Regions from separate parts of the Micromonospora sp. NPDC004540 genome, predicted to be linked through region 3. Evidence: riboswitches for the same ligand, from Rfam matches in the RefSeq annotation. Region 3 holds a riboswitch; each other region holds the start of a gene.

The links. Region 3 has a riboswitch for cyclic di-AMP ahead of ABZV78_RS03305 (hypothetical protein). Riboswitches for the same ligand answer to the same signal wherever they lie in the genome.
Region 1: linked by a shared signal. The riboswitch ahead of ABZV78_RS02335 (C40 family peptidase) and the one ahead of ABZV78_RS03305 (hypothetical protein) in region 3 are both predicted to bind cyclic di-AMP.
Region 2: linked by a shared signal. The riboswitch ahead of ABZV78_RS29125 (transglycosylase family protein) and the one ahead of ABZV78_RS03305 (hypothetical protein) in region 3 are both predicted to bind cyclic di-AMP.
Region 4: linked by a shared signal. The riboswitch ahead of ABZV78_RS28900 (hypothetical protein) and the one ahead of ABZV78_RS03305 (hypothetical protein) in region 3 are both predicted to bind cyclic di-AMP.

What each region holds. Positions count from the first base shown of each region.
Region 1 covers NZ_JBEXLR010000004.1:14,579-20,082, reverse strand. Annotated here, with positions in the region: gene ABZV78_RS02340 (aldo/keto reductase family oxidoreductase) at 1-618, shown strand, start outside; gene ABZV78_RS02335 (C40 family peptidase) at 642-1,682, opposite strand; cyclic di-AMP (ydaO/yuaA leader) riboswitch at 1,786-1,935, opposite strand; gene ABZV78_RS02330 (radical SAM protein) at 2,212-3,552, opposite strand; gene ABZV78_RS02325 (hypothetical protein) at 3,826-4,236, opposite strand; gene ABZV78_RS02320 (AAA family ATPase) at 4,269-5,504, shown strand, end outside.
Region 2 covers NZ_JBEXLR010000134.1:924-6,427, forward strand. Annotated here, with positions in the region: gene ABZV78_RS29115 (M4 family metallopeptidase) at 1-1,041, shown strand, start outside; gene ABZV78_RS29120 (YbaB/EbfC family nucleoid-associated protein) at 1,141-1,599, opposite strand; gene ABZV78_RS29125 (transglycosylase family protein) at 1,745-2,425, opposite strand; cyclic di-AMP (ydaO/yuaA leader) riboswitch at 2,426-2,598, opposite strand; gene ABZV78_RS29130 (hypothetical protein) at 2,751-2,954, opposite strand; partial or broken gene ABZV78_RS29135 (hypothetical protein) at 2,987-3,073, opposite strand; partial or broken gene ABZV78_RS29140 (glycoside hydrolase family 3 N-terminal domain-containing protein) at 3,250-3,351, opposite strand; gene ABZV78_RS29145 (glycoside hydrolase family 3 N-terminal domain-containing protein) at 3,348-3,749, opposite strand; gene ABZV78_RS29150 (LLM class flavin-dependent oxidoreductase) at 3,841-5,409, shown strand; gene ABZV78_RS29155 (helix-turn-helix domain-containing protein) at 5,483-5,504, shown strand, end outside.
Region 3 covers NZ_JBEXLR010000006.1:2,953-8,456, forward strand. Annotated here, with positions in the region: gene ABZV78_RS03290 (STAS domain-containing protein) at 1-74, shown strand, start outside; gene ABZV78_RS03295 (SRPBCC family protein) at 158-640, shown strand; gene ABZV78_RS03300 (hypothetical protein) at 642-1,151, opposite strand; gene ABZV78_RS03305 (hypothetical protein) at 1,248-2,324, opposite strand; cyclic di-AMP (ydaO/yuaA leader) riboswitch at 2,329-2,460, opposite strand; gene ABZV78_RS03310 (cation diffusion facilitator family transporter) at 2,604-3,518, opposite strand; gene ABZV78_RS03315 (AAA family ATPase) at 3,611-5,504, opposite strand, start outside.
Region 4 covers NZ_JBEXLR010000130.1:10,255-15,758, reverse strand. Annotated here, with positions in the region: gene ABZV78_RS28900 (hypothetical protein) at 116-1,135, opposite strand; cyclic di-AMP (ydaO/yuaA leader) riboswitch at 1,139-1,270, opposite strand; gene ABZV78_RS28895 (YibE/F family protein) at 1,425-2,750, opposite strand; gene ABZV78_RS28890 (DUF6153 family protein) at 2,964-3,389, shown strand; gene ABZV78_RS28885 (DUF305 domain-containing protein) at 3,473-4,102, shown strand; gene ABZV78_RS28880 (metal-sensitive transcriptional regulator) at 4,181-4,480, opposite strand; gene ABZV78_RS28875 (cation transporter) at 4,636-4,845, shown strand; gene ABZV78_RS28870 (hypothetical protein) at 4,881-5,504, shown strand, end outside.

The sequences.
Region 1 (5,504 bases), on a different contig from region 3:
GACCTGCACATCGTGACCAAGGTCGGGGCGTTGCGCGACGCCGAGGGCAACTGGCCGCAGGCGCTCGCCCCGGAGCAGCTACGCCAGGCCGTGCACGACAACCTCCGCCGCCTCGGCCTCGACGTGCTTGACGTGGTCAACCTGCGCGTCGGCGGGTTCGATCGGCCCACCCCCGGCTCGATCGAAGAGCCGTTCACGGTCCTCGCTCAGCTGCAGCAGCAGGGACTGATCAAGCATCTCGGGCTCAGCACCGTCAATGTCGAGCAGGTCGCCGAGGCGCAGTCCATCGCGCCGGTCGTGTGCGTGCAGAACCTCTACAACATCGCCAACCGGAACGACGACGACCTCATCGACTCCCTCGCCGCGCAGGGCATCGCCTACGTGCCCTACTTCCCGCTCGGCGGCTTCTCCCCGCTGCAGTCCGAGGAGCTCAACGCCGTCGCCGCCCGCCTGGAGGCCACTCCGATGGCGGTCGCGCTGGCGTGGCTGCTGCAGCGCTCCCCGAACATGCTGCTCATCCCCGGCACCTCATCCGTCGCACACCTGCGCGAGAACGTCTCCGCTGCCGCACTGACCCTTCCCGACGACGCCTTGACCGAACTGAATGGGATCGCGTGATGAGCGCCAGCTGAACCGGGCGGTCAGCCGGGGCGGCGAGCACCGCTGTAGGGCATGTTCGCCATCTGGGCCATCCGGACCACGTCCCCGGTGTGCGGGGCGTGGACGATCAGCCCGTTGCCGACGTAGATGCCCATGTGATGGTGATCGGCGTAGAAGAAGACAAGGTCACCCGTGCGAAGGTTGGCCTTGCTCACCGCCACGCCTTCGGTCCATTGAGCACCGGTGTAATGGGTCAGCTGCACCCCGGCGGAAGCCCACGCGTACTGGGTCAGGCCGGAGCAGTCGAACGAGTCCGGACCGTCGGCCGCCCACACGTACGGCTTGCCGATCTGCTTGCACGCCGTCTTCGCCGCGACGCCGCCGCTGCCCGTGATGGGGACGGCGGGACACTTCCCACCGATGAACAGCGAACTGCTCGACGTGATGGGTGAGGTGCTGGTGGCCGTGGCGGCCGACTGCGCGGCAGTTGCGGCTCTGGCCGCCGCGGCGTCCGCGGCCGCCTTCGCCGCTGCGGCCTTCTCCGTGGCGGCGATCTGCCGGTGTAGCGCATCCAGGCGCTTGATCTCGGCGTCGATGGCCTTCTTGCGGGCCGCCAACTGGGCCTGCTGGCGCTGCTGTACCGCGATCAGCGCGTCGACCTTCTCCTTGTCGGCATCGTAACTCGCCTGCTGGGCCGACAGCCGGTTGATCTGTCGCTGCTCAGAATTCGTCACCTGATTCACGAGCGCGAGCTGATCGCCCAACGCGGTCGGCGCGGAGCCACGGGACAGCAGGGCGTTGAATGTGGAGAGCGACCTTTCCTGCTTGTAATACCCCGTCACGATCTCCTGGACGCGGGTCCTACTGGCCTCCACCGTCTTGCCAAGTGGCTCTATCCGCCGGTTCAGTTCGGCCGATCTCCGCTGGTTCGCGGCCAGGTCCGACCGGACCTTGTTGTACTGCTCGATGACGGGTTCGAGCTTTTCCCACGCCGCGTCGATCTGCCGCTGGACGTCGGCGGCCGACGGTGCCGCGTGGGCGGCATGAGCCGCTGGCCCGACGACCACCATCACCGCCGCCATGGCGGCGAGGATGCTGGTGAGCAGACGTGCTCCGGTAGGCCGCGTACGCACGGGTGGCAACAGGTTCGGCTCCCTCCACTCGAGGCCCACGCACGCCACGGCGCGTGCCGACCTCGACCGCCTACCGGGTTAGCTGACGGATTCGGGCGTGGAAGGCGCCCTACCGCTGATGCGGATTCACCCCGAAACTGCGGTGGTTCCCCGGCTCGCCTTGCGACGTCAGTGACGTCCAGCGACTCGGCGGTGGCCGTCCCGGGGCACTCCAGGTGGAGACCGACATCCGGAACGCTGACCAACATTAGTGAGGGCGGCCCACGGAAATCAACGAGTCGGTGAGGACAATTCTCTGCGCTGTCGGGCGGGTACATTGAGTGCCGGAATTATGTGTGCGATAAGGTTCCGCTAATCAAATTCTTAATCGCCGCTAATATCGTTCGGCTTCAGCGACGTAAATAAGAAAGGGTGCCCACGCGGCGTGAAGTGCCCCACCGGCGACACACCAGCTCGTTGCCGTCGTGGTAGGCCCTGATCATTCCTGGTGGGCTTGGCTTACCGGCTCCGGTGTCAGGTCGGCGGGCAGGCTGTCCATGAACGAGCTGACCGAGAAGACCGCTCGGCCGGGGCCGGCCGGGCCGTACCCGGGCGGGCTGGACAGGCCGTTGGCCTCCATGGTCGCGCGGTAGGCCTCCAGTAGCCGGATGTGGTACTCGAGCGGCGCGCCCTGTGGGTTGGTTCTGCCCAGCGGGGTGGTCGGCTCGGGGCACCAGGTGGTGAACCGCGGGGTGATGCCCCGGGACATGAAATACTGCAGGCCCTCGGCGGTGGAGTCGATCGCCTCGTCCACGCTGGTGAAGCCGTACGGTGCGGCCATCTCGACGCCCGCGACGAAGTTCGGGATGACGTTGCGCGGCCCGAAGACCTCGGCGGAGTCGAGGATGCGTCGGTGCCACTCCTCCCGACCCACATACCGCTCCTTGCCGGGGCAGTAGAGCTCGAACAGCCGCTTGTCCCACACCTCGTAGTTGGGGTGGTAGATCCGGATGCCGTAGTCGTGGAACCGCTGCACGTCGGCCCGGGGCAACGCCTGGGCGACCACCTTGCCGATCCACCGGCCCGGGAACCGCTCCTCGATCGCCTGGGCGTACCGGCCGTAGAAGTCGGCCTCGGCCAGCCCGTCGACCTTGGACGTGATGCTGCCGCCGGTCAGGGTGTAGGCCCGCGACGCGCCGGTGGTGTCGTGCCGGTCAATGATCTCCAGCGCCTCCAGCACCTCGTCGACGGGCTTGACCCCGGTGTACGGGCGGCCGGCCTGCTTGTGCTGACGCCAGTTGTGGTTGATGTCGCAGTACTGGCACTCCTCCTTGGCGCCGAAGTACTGGCAGACCCGGAACACGGTCAGGTAGATGAGGTAGCCCCACTGGATCGTCGGCGCGACCTCCATCACCGACTTTCCGTTGGCGAGCGTGTGCCGGTAGTAGTCCGGCATCGGGGGCAGCCCGACGTCGGCGATCGGCCGGCCGTCCAGGAACAGCCGCAGGCTGCCGTCGCCGTCGTCCTTGACCCGGTACGGCGAGTCGGGGTTGGTGCGGACCGAGACGACCGTGCGGCGCAGCCCGTACGGGCCGCCGGTGAGCACGATCTCCTCCGGCGGCCGGCGCAGTGCGGCGCTGCCCAGTTCCGGCAAGGTCCGGTGGTCGAAGGAGAAGATGAAGTACGACTTGGGCTTGACGGCACCACTCTCGTTGTCGGTCAACGCCGAGTCGTCAAAGGCCAGGCCGCCACGCAGCAGGTCCTCCTTGATGACCGCCTCTTTCGGCACCTGGGGGAAGCGCCCCATCAGGTCCTCGATGAGATCGGTGCGCGACCGCATGCGCCCTCCCGTTTGGTTGTGCACGAAGGCCCTCGAGATACGCGAGGGCTGAGCTGAGTCGCGGAACGTCAGCCTGCTGCCTCCAACGTAGCCAGCCTTCGCGGGCCGGGGGGATCGGTCGGCGCAAGGTTGTTCGCTACGTCACGTCCACCTGTGCTGCCCGTGCTGGTCGCGCCGGCGGCGACCCGAACGGCGTCGAGGGTGGAGGTGAACTCCCAGGCGGGTTGTGGCCGGCGCTCGACCACAACCCGCCAGGAATCGATCGCAACGGGTTCAGCCGGCCTTGCGGAGACCGGCGAACTGCAGGCCGGTGAAGCCGGCGACCGCGGCCGCCTGTGCGATGACCAGTGCGGTGCCGAGGCCGGTCAACGGGAACCAACCGGCGATGAGCAGTTCGACGCTCGCGACCACCCAGGCGATGTTGACTGCCATCACCACCCCCACCGCAGCCCTGTTCACCGTCGGTCGCGAGGCGAGGAGGAACAGGGCCGCCGCCCAGGCGACCAGGAAGACACCGATCGGGTAGAGGAGGGCGGCGGGGAGGCCGAACAGCTCACCGAAGATCGCCGCGACGACGAGGTAGACGACTCCGTTGGCGCCCGAGCCCATCGCATCCTGCTTCAGGGCGAAGCGGAGCAGCTTGGCGTCGGCGGTGGGGTGGATGGTGCTGGCGACGGTGGCCATCGCGGCGGTCCCTTCGTAGTACTGATGTCCGTGTGATCACGAAGCTACGGAGGTCCGCGCGAAGCCGAATCAGTCATCGTGACGGTAGCTTGCTGGCTGTGTTGCACGGACGAGCTGGGGAGCAGGCGACGATTGAGCGGCTCCTGGCGGAGGCCGGGACCGGCCGGAGCGGAGCCCTGGTCCTCCGGGGCCCGGCGGGGATCGGCAAGTCCGCGCTCCTGGACCATGCCGCCCGGCGGGCAGCGGGCATGCGGGTGCTACGCGGCGCCGGTGTGGAGCGCGAGGCCACGTTGCCCTTCGCCGCGCTCCACCTGCTCCTGCGCACTGGTCTTGACCGGGTCCACACGCTGCCCGACGCGCAGGCCACCGCGCTCAGCGGTGCCCTGGGGTTGGGCGACGTCGCTCCGGAGAGCCGATTCCTGGTCGGGCTGGCGACGCTGAGCCTTCTCGCCGAGTTGGCCGGGGATGGCGGGCTCCTCTGCCTCGTCGACGACGCGCACTGGTTCGATCAGGCGTCCGTTGACGCATTGGTGTTCGCCGCCCGTCGCCTCGAGGCCGAGGGCGTCGTCATGATCTTCGCCGCCCGCGCGGGTTTCGATCCCGTAGGGCTTCCCGAACTGCGGCTGGGCGGGCTGGACAGTGCGGCAGCCGCCGCCCTGCTGCCCGCCGACCTTCCGCCGCAGGTGCGAGAACGCCTCATCGCGGAATCGGACGGTAACCCGCTGGCGCTCATCGAACTGCCCGCCGCACTCACCGCGGAGCAGCGGGCGGGACGACTGCCACCGGTGGGGGCGATGCCCGTCGCCGATCGCGTCCAGGAGGCCTTCCAGGCGCAGATAGCGGCCCTTTCCGAGTCCGCGCGAACCGCGCTGTTGATCACCGCGGCGGACGGCTCCGGTGAGCTGGAGACGCTGGTGGCCGCCGGCGCCTCCCTCGACGGGCTGGGCGCGGCCGAGCGGAACCGGCTGATCGAGATCAACGGCAGCGTGGTCGGCTTCCGTCACCCCCTGATCCGGGCTGCCGCCTACCAGAGCGCGCCAGCCACCCGACGTCTTGCCGTACACCTGGCCCTTGCCGATGCCCTCGCCCGCTCACCGGCCGTCGACGCGGCCGACCGGCGGGCGTGGCACCTGGCCGCCGCCGCGCTCGGTCCTGACGAGGACATCGCCCAGGAGTTGGAGGGTGCGGCGGAACGGGCACGGACCCGCGGTGGTCACGCCGCGATGGCGGCCGCGTACGAGCGGGCCGCCGAGCTCACCGCTGATCCG
Region 2 (5,504 bases), on a different contig from region 3:
GACCACACCCCGGGTGGCATCTCCGGCGCGGGCACCCAGGAGTTCGTCGCCGACACCTTCGGCGCGGCCACCGAGTGGTTCGCCAACGAGCCGTCCAGCTACGACGCTCCCGACTTCCTCGTCGGCGAGAAGGTCAACCTGGTGGGCAGCGGCCCGATCCGCAACATGTACAACCCGTCGGCGCTGGGCGACCCGAACTGCTACTCCAGCAGCATCCCCGGCACCGAGGTGCACGCCGCGGCCGGCCCGGGCAACCACTGGTTCTACCTGCTGGCCAACGGCAGCAGCCCGACCAACGGCCAGCCCGCCAGCTCCACCTGCAACGGCAGCAGCGTGACCGGCCTGGGCATCCAGAAGGCCATGAAGATCATGTACAACGCCATGCTGCTGAAGACCTCGTCGTCGTCGTACCTGAAGTACCGGGTCTGGACGCTGCAGGCGGCGAAGAACCTCTACCCGACCAGCTGCACCGAGTTCAACGCGGTCAAGGCCGCCTGGAACGCCATCAGCGTGCCGGCGCAGACCGGTGAGGCGACCTGCACCGGCACCACCCCGACGCCGACCACCACGACCACCCCGCCGTCGGGCAGCTGCACCGGCAACAAGCTGGCCAACCCCGGCTTCGAGTCCGGCAACGTGAGCTGGACCGCCAGCTCGGGCGTCATCACGAACGACACCGCCCAGGCCGCCCACGGCGGCTCCTACAAGGCCTGGCTCGACGGCTACGGCTCGACGCACACCGACACCCTCACCCAGTCGGTGACGATCCCCGCCGGCTGCCGGGCGACGCTGAGCTTCTGGCTGCACATCGACAGCGCGGAGTCGACCACGACCACCGCCTACGACAAGCTGACCGTGAAGGCGGGCAGCACCACGCTGGCGACCTACTCCAACCTCAACAAGGCCACCGGCTACGTCCAGCGGTCCTTCGACATCTCGTCGCTGGCCGGCACCACCGCCACCATCTCGTTCAGCGGCGTGGAGGACAGCTCCCTGCAGACCTCCTTCGTCGTCGACGACACGGCGGTCACGCTGAGCTGAGCACCCCGAAGCGGCCGGTCGTCGTCCTCCCGACGGCCGGCCGCTTCGTCGTTCCCGCCGTAGGCCCGCCGCCGACCGGGGGTCACCAGCGGACGGCGGTCAGGCCGGGCGGGCCGCGCCGGAGCCGGCGCCGTCGCGGCGGATCCGGGCCGCGACGCCCTCCATCGCCCGGCTGAACCGCTCCATGTCCCGCGCGGACTGCTCCGGAAGGCCGCCGAGCCGCGCGGCGAGGGCGTCCACGTCCGCCCGGGCCGACGCGCTGACCCGGGCGTCCAGCTCGGCGAGGGCGGCGTTCACGGCCACCACCAGGTGCCCGCAGACGGTCTCGAAGGACTCCCCGGCCAACGCCGGGTCGACCGTGACCGACTCCAGCCGGCCACCCTGGACGGCGACGGCACGGACCTGGCCGCCGGCCGCGGCGCCCTCGGCCCGGAGCAGCTCGGCCGGCGCACCGTCGGCGTGCTCGGCGCTTCGGGACCGCATCGCGGAGAGCGCCTGCTGCGTCCTGGTCAGCAGCTCGTCGAGGCTCGCGGCCGCGGAGAACGAGTCGTTGGTCATATCCGCGCTTTCTTCACGTCTTTCCGAGCACCGTGACGATAGCAACCGGCCCCGACGCGACAGTGGTCCACACCGGCCGCAGAACGTCGAACGCCCGGCCAGGAACCCCGGCCGGGCGTTCGTGGTGCGGTGCACCGGGGTGGCGTCAGCGCAGGCGCAGCCGCTGGCCCGGGAAGATCAGGCCCGGGTTGTCGCCGACCACGCCCTTGTTGCGCTCGTAAAGGGCGTGCCAACCGCCGGCGACGTGCTTCGCGTCGGCGATCTCGGAGAGGGTGTCCCCGGGCCGCACCACATAGCTGCCGGCGCCGCCGGTGCTCGGCGTGGTGCGCCGCTCGCTGCGGGTGGTCGGCCGGTCGCCGCGCGACGACCGCTCCGAGGTGGCCTTCTTCTTCGTGGGCGAGGTGGCCCTCTTCGGGGACTTCGTCGAGCCCGAGTCCCGGCTGGCGTACTTCTTGGTGGAGCCGCCCTTCTTGCCGCAGACCGGCCAGGCGCCGATGCCCTGCCCGTCGAGGACCTTCTCGGCGATGGCGATCTGCTCGCCGCGGCTGGCCAGGTCGGCGCGGCTGGCGTACTTCTGGCCGCCGTAGCCGTTCCAGGTGCTCCGGGAGAACTGGAGCCCGCCGTAGTAGCCGTTGCCGGTGTTGATGTGCCAGTTGCCGCCGGACTCGCACTGGGCGATGGCGTCCCAGTTGACGCTGGCGGCGCTGGCCGGCGCGGCCGGGCCGAGAAGGGCGGCGGCGCCGGTGGCCGCGCCGACGACGAGCGCTCCGACGGCGGTGCGACGCTGCGCGGTCCGTCGGTGACGGGCGACGTGTTCAGTTGCCATGTGTGGTTTCCTCCACGCCGACGAGGTGAGCTGTCGGGTTCGGGCCGAGGAGCCCGGCCGCCGCAGGCGGCTTCACCCCGAGGTGTCGTGCACCGAGGAACGCGTGGGTCCCCCGCTCCCGCCCGAGGTCCAGGTACCACCGGGCCGGCGGCGGGATTAGGCGTTGCCGGCCCGTGGTGTCCGCGATCGCGAACGGGTACGACGTTAGGGACGGTTTGCGCCGATCGCCCACTTCTTATGAAGTTCTTCACCCGGCCGAGCGAAGGCGGCCCCGTTCGAGTTGCGCACCGTCCGAAAGGGGCTTAATGAGGCACGGCTCAGTAGGTCAGGCCGTATCCCTGCGGGAAGAGCGGGACCCCTCGGCGTACGGTGTCTCGCCGACCACCGCGATCGCCGCCCGGTAGGTCTTGTCGATGCCGGTGCCACGCTGGTTGTAGGTGACCGTCGTGGTCGGACCGACCGCGGCGCGGATGCCCTGGAGGACGGTGGTGCCGGGGGTGACGGCGAGCCCTGCCAGGAGATGGTCCACCCGCCGCTCTGGTTGCCGATGTTGTCGGCGTTCTTCCCGGCCACGAAGATCTTGTTGTTGTCCCGGGCCAGCGGCAGCACGCCACCGTCGTTCTTGAGCAGCACCGGGGACTGGCGCACGGCCTGGCGGGCCAGTGCGCCGCGCCGCCCACTGTCGGGGTCCAGCTCGGGTCGGTGTACGGCCGCTCGAAGAGCCCCAGCTCGAACTTCTTGGTGAGGACGCGCCGGTTGGCGTCGTCGATGCCGGCGTTGACGGCGGCGCTGACCTCGGCGGCGGTGAAGCCGGTGGCGCCGTCGATCTGGTCGATGCCGTTCCAGTCGGAGACCACGAAGCCGGAGAAGCCCAACTCCCCCTTGAGGACGTCGGTGATCAGGTAGCGGTGGCCGTGCAGCTTCACGCCGTTCCAGCTGCTGTGGAGACCATCACCGAGCCGACGCCGCGCTGCACCGCGGCCTGGAACGGGGGCAGGTGGATGGCGCGCAGGTCGGCCTCGCTGAGCTGGGTGTCGCCCTGGTCGTCGCCGCCGGTGGTGCCGCCGTCGCCGAGGTAGTGCTTGGCGGCGGCGAGCACCGACGTGGGCCCACCCAGGGTGGGGCCCTGGAGGCCGGTGACCAGGGTGGACATACTCGCCGGCAGGTCGGGGGTGTCGCCGAACGACTCGTAGGTGCGGCCCCACCGGTCGTTGCGGGCCACGCAGAGGCAGGGGGCGAAGTTCCAGTCCACACCGGTGCCGGTGATCTCCTCGGCGACGGCCTGGCCGATCTGCTGGACCAGCGCCGCATCGACTGTGAGCAATCCCTTCCGGTTCCGGAACCGCCGGGCGGGCCGGCTGCGGCGGGGGCTACCGTGGCAGGGTTCCCGCAAGATCGGCAAGAGGTGGCGAGGCATGAGCGACCACGGACACGAGCTGGCCTTCGGCGGCTTCCTCACCCCCACGGCCGGCCGGCCCGAGCAGGTGGTGGCGCGGGCCAAGCTCTGCGAGCAGGTCGGCCTGGACCTGGTCACCTTCCAGGACCACCCCTACCAGCCGGGATTCCTGGACACCTGGACGCTGATGTCGTTCGTGGCCGCGGCCACCAGTCGCATCACGCTGGCCGGGAACGTGCTCAACCTGCCGCTGCGCCAGCCCGTGGTGCTGGCCCGCAGCGTGGCCAGCCTGGACCTCCTCACCGGCGGCCGGGTCGAGCTGGGGCTCGGCGCCGGCGCCTTCTGGGAGGCGATCGAGGCGATCGGCGGGCGGCGGCTCTCCCCCGGCGCTGCCGTGGACGCCCTCGACGAGGCGATCCGGGTGATCCGCGAGGTCTGGGACACCGAACGGCGCGGCATGATCCGGGTCGAGGGCGAGCACTACCGGGTGGTCGGGGCGAAGCGCGGGCCGGCCCCGGCGCACCCGGTCGACATCTGGGTGGGCGCGTACAAGCCGAGGATGCTGCGGCTGGTCGGCCGCGCGGCGGACGGCTGGCTGCCGTCGCTGGCCTACCTGCCGAAGGGGCCGGCGGAGCTGCCGGCGTTGAACGCGCTCATCGACGAGGCCGCCGAGGAGGCCGGACGGAACCCGGGCGCGGTGCGCCGGCTGCTCAACGTCACCGGCACCTTCGCCCGGTCGTCCGCCGGCTTCCTGGACGGCCCGCCCGAGCAGTGGGTGGAGGAGCTGGCCGGGCTCGCCCTGGACCACGGCATCGCCACGTTCATCCTCGGCAGCGACGAGCCGCGGGCCATCCAGCTCTTCGCCCAGGAGGTGGCGCCCGCGGTCCGCGAGCTGGTCGCCGCCGAGCGCACCACGCCGGGCAGCCGCGCCCACGCCGTCGAGGAGCAGCAGGCCGCCGTCGAGGCCGGCGGCTCGACCGCGCTCGCGGTCTCCGCCACCCCCGATCGGGGGGTACGGCTGAGCGCGCGCCGGCTCTGGGACGAGTCCACCCGGCCGGCGGCGCCACCCGCACCGGCCGGGCACCTCTACACGCCCCGGGGGCAGGCCGCCGGGCAGCACCTCGTGGACGTGCACGACCACCTGCGCCAGGAGCTGGCCCAGGTGCGTGACCTGCTGGAACAGGTCAAGCGCGGTGCGGTCGCCCCGGGCGCCGCCCGGGCGGTGCTGAACGAGATGACCATGCGGCAGAACAACTGGACGCTCGGGGCCTACTGTGCGGCGTACTGCACGGCGGTGACCCAGCACCACGGCCTGGAGGACGCCTCGATCTTCCCGCACCTGCGCCGCGCCGACGCGGGGCTGGCGGCGGTGCTGGATCGCCTGGAGGAGGAGCACGTGGTGATCCACGGGGTGGTGGAGAGCGTCGACCGGGCGCTAGTGGACCTGATCCGGCAGCCGGGCGACTTCACCGAGCTCCAGGCGGCGGTGGACCTGCTCACCGACACCCTGCTGTCGCACCTGTCGTACGAGGAGCGGGAGATCGTCGAGCCGCTCGCCCGGCACGGCTTCTACGCCGGCCAGCTCTGAGGCGGATATTCCCGGGCCGGGCGTGAGATAGCTGACTTTGGGCTTCCTAAGTCAGCCGGGTAGCGTCGGCCCCATGACGGACTTCCTCGCGCAGC
Region 3 (5,504 bases):
GCCTGCTCGGCCTCTTCGGCGCGCCCGAGCCCTGGTTCGCCGACACCGCCCCCGAGGTGCTGCCCGGGGCCTGACCCGCCCCCACCCTCGTTGCGCGACCGCCGCGCGACCAGGGGCTTCCGACCCGTTGCCAGCCCGGCTCCGGTACGGGACGATCGTGCGGACCCACGACGGCGAGGGGGCCCGCTTGCTCAGCAGCGACAGCTTCAGCTACACCGTGCAGGCCCGGTGCACCCGGGCGCACGCGGTGGCCCTGCTCGGCGACCTGAGCCGGCAGGGTGAGCTGCATCCGCTGATCGTCCGGGTCCGCCAACTGCCGTCCCGCCCGGGCGCGCTGGCCAGCTACGCGATCACCGACCGGCTGGAGCTCGGCCCGCTGCACTTCCCGGTCACCTACCAGGCGGACGTGCTGATCGCCAACGAGGACGAGGTGGTCACCGTGGCCCGGCAGCAGCCGGCCACCACGGTGCGCAACCACACCCGGCTGCGCGACGAGCCCGACGGGGTGGTGCGGATCGACGTGGAGATCACCCTCTCCGCTCCGGCGCCGCTGTTCGGGTACGCCTTCCGGCAGGCCCGGGCGGCCCACCTCGGCCTGGCCAGCCGGCTCGGCGCCACCCTGGAGGGGCGGGCGGCCTGACTCAGCCGCGCCGCCCGGCGGGCACCGGTCGCCGGGCCGCCGGTCGCGCCGGCCGCAGCCGCCCCCACGGCTTGTACGTGGACAGCACCGTGACGACGAGCAGCAGCGTGGTGGAGACGGACGGCGCGACGACCAGGTCGACGCGCAGGTGGGTGTCGGCCGCCCCGGCCAGCTCACCGAGGTGCCGGACCCGCGGGGTGAGCAGGAGCAGCACCAGGGTGAGCACCACGGTGGTGACGGCGAACTTCACCAGCACCCAGCGCCAGCGCAGCAGCCCCCACGGGGTGAGCAGCGCGCTGGCCAGCCCGACCAGCCAGACCACCACGCTCAGCGGGGCGAACAGCCAGGTGACCAGCAGCGCGGCCGCCGGATAGACCACCTCGGGATCGGCGCCGCGCAGACCGGCCACGCCGAGGGCGAGCAGCACCAGGTCGGCGCCGAGCCAGCCCAGGGAGGTGACCAGGTGCAGGGTGAGCAGGGCCTTGCGCCCGGCGGGGGAGAGTCGACTCATGCCCCGATGCTCGGCCGTCGACGGCGCCGCGTCGTGGGCCGCGCGGCGACACCCGGCGTACGTCGTGGGGCGTAGGCCGGGTGTCGCCGGGGCGGGTCAGTACACCGACAGGTGGACGTGGTTGGTGTGGTCGCTGGACGGGTCGCCGTTGCCGCCGCTGTACGCCTTCCAGCCGCTGCTCGGCAGCCAGATCTGCTTGTACCAGATCACGTAGAGCACGGCGAGCGGGTCGGCGTTGCGGACGAAGTAGGCGGCCAGGTTGTTGCCGTACGTCCTGTCGCCGCCGGTGGCCACGCCGCCGAAGCCGTCCTTCTGCGCGGCGAAGTCGCAGGCCCGCCCCTTCGGGTGCTCGCCGGAGCCGCTGGGCCGGTGGCAGGAGACGTAACGGGTGAACCCGGCCGCCTTGGCCTGCTGGAGCGCGTGCAGCGTACGCGGGGTGATGCAGCCGTCGGCCGGCGTCGGGTCGTTGACGCTGCACGACTCCGGGGGCCAGGAGCCGTCGGGGTTGCGCGGGGCCGGCTTCGCCTTCGCCGAGGAGGTCCCCTGCACGCTGCCGCCGCCGCTGCTGGACGCCCGGTTGTTGGCCACCTCCAGGGCGCGTTCGGCCTGCTGCTTGCGCTTGGCCATCACGGCGACCTGCTTGCGCTGCTCCTGGATCTCGCCGGTGAGCGCGGCCTGCGTGCGGGTGGCCTCGTCCCGGGTCTCGATGAGGTCGCGCAGCGCCCGGTCCTCGTGCGCGGCCACCTGCTCCAGCGCGGCCGCGCGATCCATGAAGCCCTCCGGGGTGCTGCTGCCGAGCAGCGCCGCGGCGGTGCCCATCCGCCCGGCCCGGTACGCCACCCCGGCGATCTCGCCGACCTTGGCGCCGCGGACGGTCAACTCGGCGTTGACCGTCTTGAGCTGGGCGGTGAGCTGCTGCTGCCGGGTCACCGAGCGGTTCAGCGCGGCGCGCGCCTCCAGCCAGCCCTTGCTGGCCGCGTCGAGTTGGGCGCGCAGCGCCGGGGTGCCGCCCTCGTCGTCGCCGGGTGCGGCGGCGAGCAGGCCGGTCGGGGAAGCCACCGCACCCGCCGAGGCGGGGGAGAGCGGCGCGGTCACGACGCCGAGGGCGAGCGTCGCGACGAGCAGGGCCGCCAACCGGGCGACCGTCCGTCGTACAGGTGCCACTGGGGGCATTCACGTGTCCTTCCGTCAACCGCCGACCGGGTTAGCTGACGGGTTCGGGACGGAAGATCCCTACCGCTCACGCGGATGCACCCCACGAACGTGGTTCCCCGGCTCGCCCCTGCGGGCGATTAGGCGACGGCCACCGCAGGCGCCGGTGGGCGCCGCCCGGCGGAGGCCGCGACCGAGCCTACCGGCGGTGCTCCGGGCCGGCTCCGCTGGTGGGAGTCGGTCGCCCGGTCAAAACCGGCATAAGTGCACAATAGCCACTTGGATTTAAGATTGCCCTAATTACCACTCGACCGCACCACAGGCCCCGGGCGACGCTCCGGGTTCGATCTGCAACGTGGCGTGATCGATCGAGAAGTCCTCGTGCAGGGCGGCCCGGGCGGCGGCCAGCACCTCGCCGACCTCGGCGCCGGGGCTCATCGTGAGGTGCGCCGAGGCCACCTCCATGCCCGAGGTGAGCGTCCAGACGTGCAGGTCGTGCACCTCGGCGACGCCGGGCACCGCGGCCAGCCGGTCGTGCACCGCGGTCACCTGGAGGTGCTCCGGGGCGGCCTGCACCAGGATGCGGACCGCGGCCCGGCCGAGCCGCCAGGTGCGCGGCAGGATGAACAACCCGATCGCCACGGCGACCAGCGGGTCGGCCCACCACCAGTCGGTGACCGCGATGACCACGGCCGCGCCGATCACCCCGAGCGAGCCGAGCAGGTCGCCCAGCACCTCCAGGTACGCGCCGCGCAGGTTGATGCTCTCCTCGGCGCCGGCGCGCAGCAGCGCGAACGCGGCGATGTTGGCGAGCAGGCCGAGCACCGCCACGGCGAGCATCGGCCCGGCGAGCACCTCCGGCGGCTCGCCGAACCGGCGTACCGCCTCGACCAGGACGTAGACGGCGACGGCGCCGAGCAGCACCGCGTTGGCCAGCGCGGCCAGCACCTCGAGCCGGTAGAGCCCGAAGGTGCGCTGCGGGTCGGTGTCGGCGTGCCGGGTGGCGGTGATCGCGGCGAGGGCCATGCCGATGCCGAGGACGTCGGTGAACATGTGCCCGGCGTCGGAGAGCAGGGCCAGCGAGCCGGTGGCGAACGCGGCCACCGCCTCGACCACCATCAGGGCGGTGAGCAGCGCGAAGGCGCCCCAGAGCCGGCCCCGGTGGCGGTGCGCGGCGTTGGTGACCGCGCCGCTGTGGTCATGACCTGCGCCCACGCCCACACCCTTCCGTCCGCCGCCCCGGCGTGGCCCAATCTATGCTCACATCGCTATGTATGCAAGTGAACGCCGGGTGGGCGGCCGCCGGTTCAGCCGACCGGGTCGAGCGTGGTGAGGCGCTGGGTGGCGCGGGAGAGCGCCACGTAGAGGGTGCGCACGCCCGACCCCGGATCGGCCCGGATCTCGCTCGGCGCGATCAGCACCACCCCGTCGTACTCCATGCCCTTGGCCTGGAGGCTGGTCACCACCTGGAGCCGGCCGCCGAGGTCGCCCAGCCAGCCGGCCACCTCGTCCCGGCGCGGCACCGGCGTGATCACCCCCACCGTGCCCTCGACCTCGGCCAGCAGCGCGTGGGCCGCCGTCGCGGTGGCGGCGGGCAGCTCGCCGGCCGCCACGGTCAGCTCGACCGGTGCCACGCCGGTGGAGCGCACCGCGGTGGGCAGCGCGAGGTCCGGGTGGACGCGGCGGATCTCCGCGGCCGCCACGGCGAAGATCTCGGCCGAGTTGCGGTAGTTGGTGGTGAGCTCGTACCGGTACCGGCGGCGCCGGCCCAGCGCCTGGTCCCGGGCCCGGGTCAGCTCCTGCGCGTCGCCGGTCCAGGCGGTCTGCGCCGGGTCGCCCACCACGGTCCAGGAGGCCAGCCGGCCGCGCCGGCCGATCATCCGCCACTGCATCGGCGAGACGTCCTGCGACTCGTCGACCACCACGTGGGCGTAGTCGCGGTAGTCCTCCGGGCGCTCGCGGGCGGCGGCCCGGGCGGCCCGCTGCCGGTCGGCGAACGTGCTCAGCTCGCGGACGCCGCCGGCCAGCTGGAACGGGTCTCGCTTCGGCTTCGCCCGCTGCACCGGCCGGCCTAGCAGCGCGTCCAGCTCGTCCAGCAGCGCCACGTCGGCGATGGTCAGCCCCTCGGCGTCCAGGCCCCGGTACGCCGCCGTGAGCAGCCGGATCTCGGCGCCGGAGAGGACACCGCCGGCGTACCGGCGCAGCCGCTCCGGGCGGGCCAGCCAGCCCAGCACGTGGCGCGGGTGCAGCCGGGGCCACCAGGCCTTGAGGAACTCGCGGAACTCCGGCCGCTCGATGATCTCGTCCTCGAACGCGGGCTGCTCCGGCAGCCGGCCGATGCGCAGCGAGCGGGCCTGCGCCCAGAGCGCGGCGAGCACCGCGTCGAAGGCCGCCCGGCGCACCTCGTTGCGGCGCACGCCGCGCGCCAGCGTCCGGTCCCGGATCGCGTCCAGCTCGGCCCGCTCCAGCCGGAGCAGCTCGCCCCGGTAGAGCAGCCGCAGCTCGGCGGGGGAGTCCGGCACCGCGTCCCGGACCGCGCGCTCCAGCACCCGGCGCATCCGCAGCGACCCCTTCACGGCCGCCACCTCGGGCGGATCGGTCCGGCTCGCCGACAGGCCGGGGAAGAGCGAGCCGAGCGAGTGCAGGGTGGCGGTCTCCTCGCCGAGCGAGGGGAGCACCGAGGCGATGTACTGGACGAACACGCTCGACGGGCCGACCACCAGGATGCCGCCGCCGGCGTACCGGGCCCGGTCGGAGTAGAGCAGGTACGCGGCCCGGTGCAGGGCCACCGCCGTCTTGCCGGTGCCCGGGCCGCCGGAGACGATCGTGACCCCGTTGCCGGGAGACCGGATTGCCTCGTCCTGCTCCCGCTGGATGGTGGCGACGATGTCCCGCATGCCGTGCCCGGTGGCCCGGGAGAGGGTGGCCAGCAGCGCGCCGTCGCCGACCACCGCCATGTCCGGCGGCGCCGACTCCGGGTCCAGCAGGTCGTCCTCGATCCGGATGATCCGCTCCGCCGACGACTGGATGGTCCGCCGCCGCACCACACCGCGAGGCTCGGCCGGGGTGGCCTGGTAGAACGCGGCGGCGGCCGGCGCCCGCCAGTCCACCACCAGGGTCTCGGCGTTCTCCCCGCGCACGCCGAGCCGCCCCACGTGCAGCACCTGCCCGGTACGCAGGTCCAGCCGGCCGAACACCAGC
Region 4 (5,504 bases), on a different contig from region 3:
CGCGGGGCCCCCCCCGGGCCGCCCCCCGGGCCCGGGGGCTGCCGGGCTCACCTACCCGGTTGCTCTTCCTCGGCCGGGCCCGCGATCGCGGGCCGGCCCTTCTCGGCGTACGCCGTCAGAGCAGTGACATGTGCACGTGGTCGGTGTGGTCGGAGGGTCCGCTGTAGGACTTCCAGCCGGTGGCCGGGAACCAGATCTGCCGGTTCCAGATCACGTAGTAGATGCCCAGCCGGTCGGCGTTGCGAATGAGGAAGGCGGCGACGTTGTTGCCGTACATCCGCTGGTCCTTGGTGCGCCAGGAGGAGAAGCCGCTGTTCTGCAGAGACCAGTCGCAGGCCCGGCCCTTGGGATGCTCCCACGGCCCGCCGGGGCGGTAGCAGCCCACGAACCGGTTGAAGCCGGCCCGCTTGACCTCCTTGTACGCGTGCAGCGTGCGCGGGGTGACGCAGCCGGAGGTGGTGGGGTCGTTCTCGCTGCACGACTCGGGCTTCCAGTCGCCGTCGGAGGTGCGGCCGGGGCCGATCCGGGCGACCGGCGAGGTGGCCGCGACGAGGCCGCCGGTGAAGCCGAGCCCGCCGACCAGCTTCAGCGCCTTCTCGGTCTCGGCCTTCTCGCGGGCCATCGCGTTCTTCTGCTTCTCCTGCTCGCGCACCTCGGCGTCGAGCGCGATCTTGGCCTGCTCCGCGCGGGTCTTCGCGGCGTTGATGGCGGCGAGCTTCTGCGCGTTGAACAGGTTCAGCTCGTCGAGGGCGGAGGCCCGCCGGACGAACGAGTCGGGCGCGTTGCTCTCCAGCAGCATGGCCATGGCGCCCATCCGGCCGGTCCGGTAGGACTGCGCGGCGATCTGGGCCACCTGCGGGCTCAGCGCGTCGAGTTCGGCCTGCGCCGCCTTCACCTCGAGGGCGAGCTGGAGCTGGCGCTTGCGCGACTTGTCCAGCTTCGCCTTGGCCTGGATGTAGGCCCGGTTGGCGGTGTCGATGGCCTCGGTGATGAGGGGGTCGTCGTCGTCCTCGGAGTGCCCCGAGGGGGTGGGGGTGCTCGGAGCCGCCGTAGCCGGGGTCGGCCCGGCCAGCACGGCGAGCGCGGCCAGCACGGCCACCACGGGGGTCAGCCAGCGGCGCAGGGGTGCCGTCACAGTGTTCCCTTCCGTCGGCCGCCGACCGGGTTAGCTGCCGGGTTCGGGACGGAAGTGGCCCCTACCGCTCGCGCGGATTCACCCCATGTACCTGGTTCCCCGGCTCGCCCGCGGGCGATTGGGCGGCGGCACCGCTGGCGCCGGTGTGTGCCTTCGGCGGTGACCGGCAGCGAGGTTACCCGAGAGTCCTCCCCGTGTTCTACGTCCGGAAGCCGACCAATAGCGAGATTTCGTCCTTGCCCAGCGTGACCAGGATCGCGTTTGGAATCCGCCGTCACGCTGCGGAGTGTCACCATGCGGCCTCCGTGCTCCTGTCGCCGCCGGGCCACCCGCCGGCGCGCGGCCCGGGCGCCCCGCCGAGCGCCTCCAGCGCCTCGTCCCGCCCGACCGACGACCGCGGCGCGGGGGGATCCGCCGGCTTCGCGGCGGTCGCGCGCCGCCCGGCGGTGGTGACCATCGCGGCCAGTGCGGTGGTCAGCGGTACGGCGGCGATCAGGCCGAGCGTGGCCACCGCGCTGCGGACGATCTCCTGGGCCAGGAACTCGCTGGTGAGGATCTCGCCCACCGGCCGGGAATCGGCGACGAGCAGGAGCAGCAGCGGCAGCGAAGCGCCCGCGTAGGCCAGCACGATGGTGTTGACCGTGGAGGCGATGTGCGCCCGGCCCACCCGGGTGGCCGCCCGGTAGAGATGCCGCCGGGACAGCGCGGGGTTGGCGTGGGCCAACTCGGTGACCGTGGCCGCCTGGGTGACCGTGACGTCGTCCAGCACACCCAGCGAGCCGATGACGATCCCGGCCAGCAGCAGGCCGTGCAGGTCCACGTCGCGCTGGAACATCGACAGGGTGGTGGCGTCCTCGCTGCCGAAGCCGGTCAGGTGGGTGGCGGCCGTGGCCAGGGTGCCGAGCACCCCGGTCAGCACGAGGCTGCCGAGCGTGCCGAGCACGGCCACCGAGGTCTGCGCGGTGATCCCGTGCGTCAGGTAGAGCACCACGAACATGATCAGAGCGGCGCCGACGATCGCCACCAGCAGCGGTGGCTGGCCGGCGCCGATTCCCGGCAGCACGAAGCCGAGCAGAATGGCGAAGCTCGCCACCAGCCCGCCCAGCGCGGCCAGCCCGCGCCAGCGGCCGAACGCCACGATCGCCACGGCGAAGAGCACCGCCAGCCAGACCAGCGGCGTGCCGCGCTGGTGCTCGGCGATGTTGTAGCTCTTCACCGCCGGATCGGCCGGGTCGGTCAGCTCGACCAGGATCACCTCGTCGCCGACCTCGACGCGGGGCGCGCCGGGGCCGGCGGGCACGGGCGTCTCGACCTGCCGGCCGGCGTCCGGGCCCTGCTCGGCGGCGACGGTCACCGTCCCGCACGGCCCGGCGGAGCCGCCCGGTCCCCCCTCCGGCGCCTCCGGGGTCGGCGGGCAGGGCACGGTCACCACCCGGGTCACCGTGCCGTGGTAGCGGGGCAGCGCGGGCCCGGCCGCCGGATCCCGGTCCTGCCGGGGCCAGAGCACCACTGCGGCGACCACGGTGATCACGAAGAGCGGCACCACCGTCGCGACCAGGATCCGTCGTACCCCCGGCGGGGCGGACGGAACGGGACGGGTGTGGTCGGCGCCCATGGCGTTACTCCCAACGATTCGCATGCGGGATGCGTGTCTGGCGGGCCGGTCGGTTCACCGGGCGGCCCGGATGCTCGCGGAACGATGCGGGCCGGGTCGTCGCCGGGAATGGTAGCCACGTGAGCCTGACCGCGCCGGGGACGAGACGCGGGCCGGGACCCGACCGGTGGCGGTTCCGGGCCGGGTCGCGCGGGAGTTGGCTACCGTGGGGGCGTGGCGATGCGGACGGCGGTGACCGGGCGGTGGGTCCGGCTCCTGCTGCTGCTCTGCACGCTGGTCGGGTTGACCGCGATGCACACCCTCGGCCACGGCGGGCACGCGTCGGCGGGGCGGCCGGCCGCCCACGCGGCCGGACACACCGGCGAGGCCGCCACCGCCCCGGACTGCATGGACGACGGCTGCCCGGTGCGCGCGCTGCCGCTGACCCATCCGGGCGGTGACCCGTCCGGGTGGAGCATCTGCCTGGCCGTGCTGGGCGCGTTCGCTGTCGTGCTGCTGCTCGCCGTGCTGCTGAGGGCCGGGTCGCGCGGCGTCGCCCCGGCGGCCGGCGGCCCGCTCCGGCACGCCGCCGGCCCGCGCGCCCCGCCGCCACGGCCCTACGGGCTGCGCCTGGCGACGACGTCGGTGCTGCGCAGATAGGACGCCCGACGCGAGGGGACCGGAACACCGGTGCCCCGCGTCCCCGTCCGCTGCGTACGTTCCGACACCCGAAAGGCACACTCGTGTTCACTCGTACTTTCGCGCGCCGGGCCGCCCTGGCCGGCGTGGGCGTCACCGCCGCTCTCACCCTGGCCGCCTGTGGCGGCGACCACCCGACGTCCGGTCACGGCATGCCGGGTTCGTCCGGCACCGGCACGCCCGCCGCGGGGACCCCGGCCTCGTTCGGCGCCGCCGACGTGATGTTCGCCCAGATGATGATTCCGCACCACCAGCAGGCCGTGGAGATGTCCGAGCTGGCCGAAACCCGGGCGGCCGACCCGGAGGTGCGGAAGCTGGCCGGGCAGATCAAGGCGGCCCAGGGGCCGGAGATCGCCACCATGAGCGGGTGGCTCGCTGCCTGGGGCCGGCCGGCGCCCTCGGCGAGCGCCGGGCACGGCATGCCGGGGATGGACCACGGCATGCCCGGGATGATGTCCGAGGCCGACCTGGCGAAGCTGACCGCGGCGTCCGGCGCCGACTTCGACCGGCGGTTCCTGACCATGATGATCGCCCACCACGAGGGCGCCATCACCATGGCGAAGGAGGAGATCGCCCAGGGCGCTCACCCGGACGCCAAGGCGCTCGCGCGGCAGATCGTCACCAGCCAGCAGGGTGAGATCGACGCCATGAGGAAGATGCTCGACCGGATCTGAGTCACGTGTCGGGTGCCCGGCCGATCGCGGCGGGGCACCCGAACCGGTCAGGCCGGTCCGGCGCCCCGGAGGTCCTGGTCAGCCGCGCTTCATCAGGCGGCCGACGGCGGCCATCATCTCGGTGGCCATCTCGTCGGCGCGGCCCTCGGCGGCGCCCTCGTGCATGCAGTGCCGGGCGTGCCCGTCCAGCAGGCCGAGGCCGACCTTGTCGAGCGCGGCCTGGATGGCGGAGATCTGGGTCAGCACGTCGATGCAGTAGCGGTCGTCCTCGACCATCTTCTCGATGCCGCGGACCTGGCCCTCGATACGGCGGAGCCGCGCGAGCAGCTGGTCCTTGCTGGCGGTGTAGCCCCGGGTCGGGGTCGTCGGTGCGGTCATGACGTCGAGGATACCGTACCCCTCGGGGGTATGGTACGGTCCTTGCCGTGGCCGATACCCCCACCGGGTAGCGGTACATACAAGTGGCAGCCGTCTCTCCTCTGCTTACCCCCCCGGGGTATAGGATCGGAGGCGGCGGGAAAGGGAGATGCGCGATGGTCACCACCACGTACCAGGTGCAGGGCATGACCTGCGGGCACTGCGTCAACTCGGTCAGCACCGAGGTGAGCGCGCTGCCGGGCGTCACCGACGTCCAGGTCGACCTGACCTCCGGCCGGGTCACCGTCACCAGTGAGAGCCCGTTGGACACGGACACCGTCCGCGCCGCAGTGGACGAGGCCGGTTACGACCTCGTCGGGGCGTGACGGGTCCGCGGACCCGAAGGAACCGAGGTACCACGATGAACGCGGCGACGAAGCTGAGCGGCTTCGCCCTCGGGCTCGCGGCGGTGTTCGGCACGGCGTACGGGGTCGGTCACCTGGCCGGCCCCGTCACCCCGGCCGCCGAGACCCGCCACGACGCCACCGACGCCGGCCACGACTCCGCCGGACCCGACCACGGCGACGGCGGCCACGCGGCCACCGCCACCACCCACCTGCCCGGCGGGCTGCTCGTCTCCGAGCGTGGCTACACCCTCCAGCCGGTGACGGCTCCGGCGGGCGAGTTCGCCTTCCGGATCACCGGCCCGGACGGCCGGCCCGTCACCCGCTACGACGTGGCGCACGACAAGCGCATGCACCTGATCGTCGCCCGGCGCGACCTCTCCGGCTTCCGGCACGTCCACCCGGAGTTGGCCGCGGACGGCACCTGGCGGGTCGCCTCGCCGCTCGCCGGGGCCGGCGTGTGGCGGGCGTTCGCCGACTTCACCCCGACCGGCGGCGAGCCGCTCACCCTCGGGGTCGACGTCACCGTCCCGGGCGCGTTGGACTCCCGGCCGCTGCCGGCGCCGGTGACCAGCACCACGGTCGACGGCTACACGGTCACCCTCACCGGGGCCCCGGAGCCCGGCCGGACCAGCCGGCTC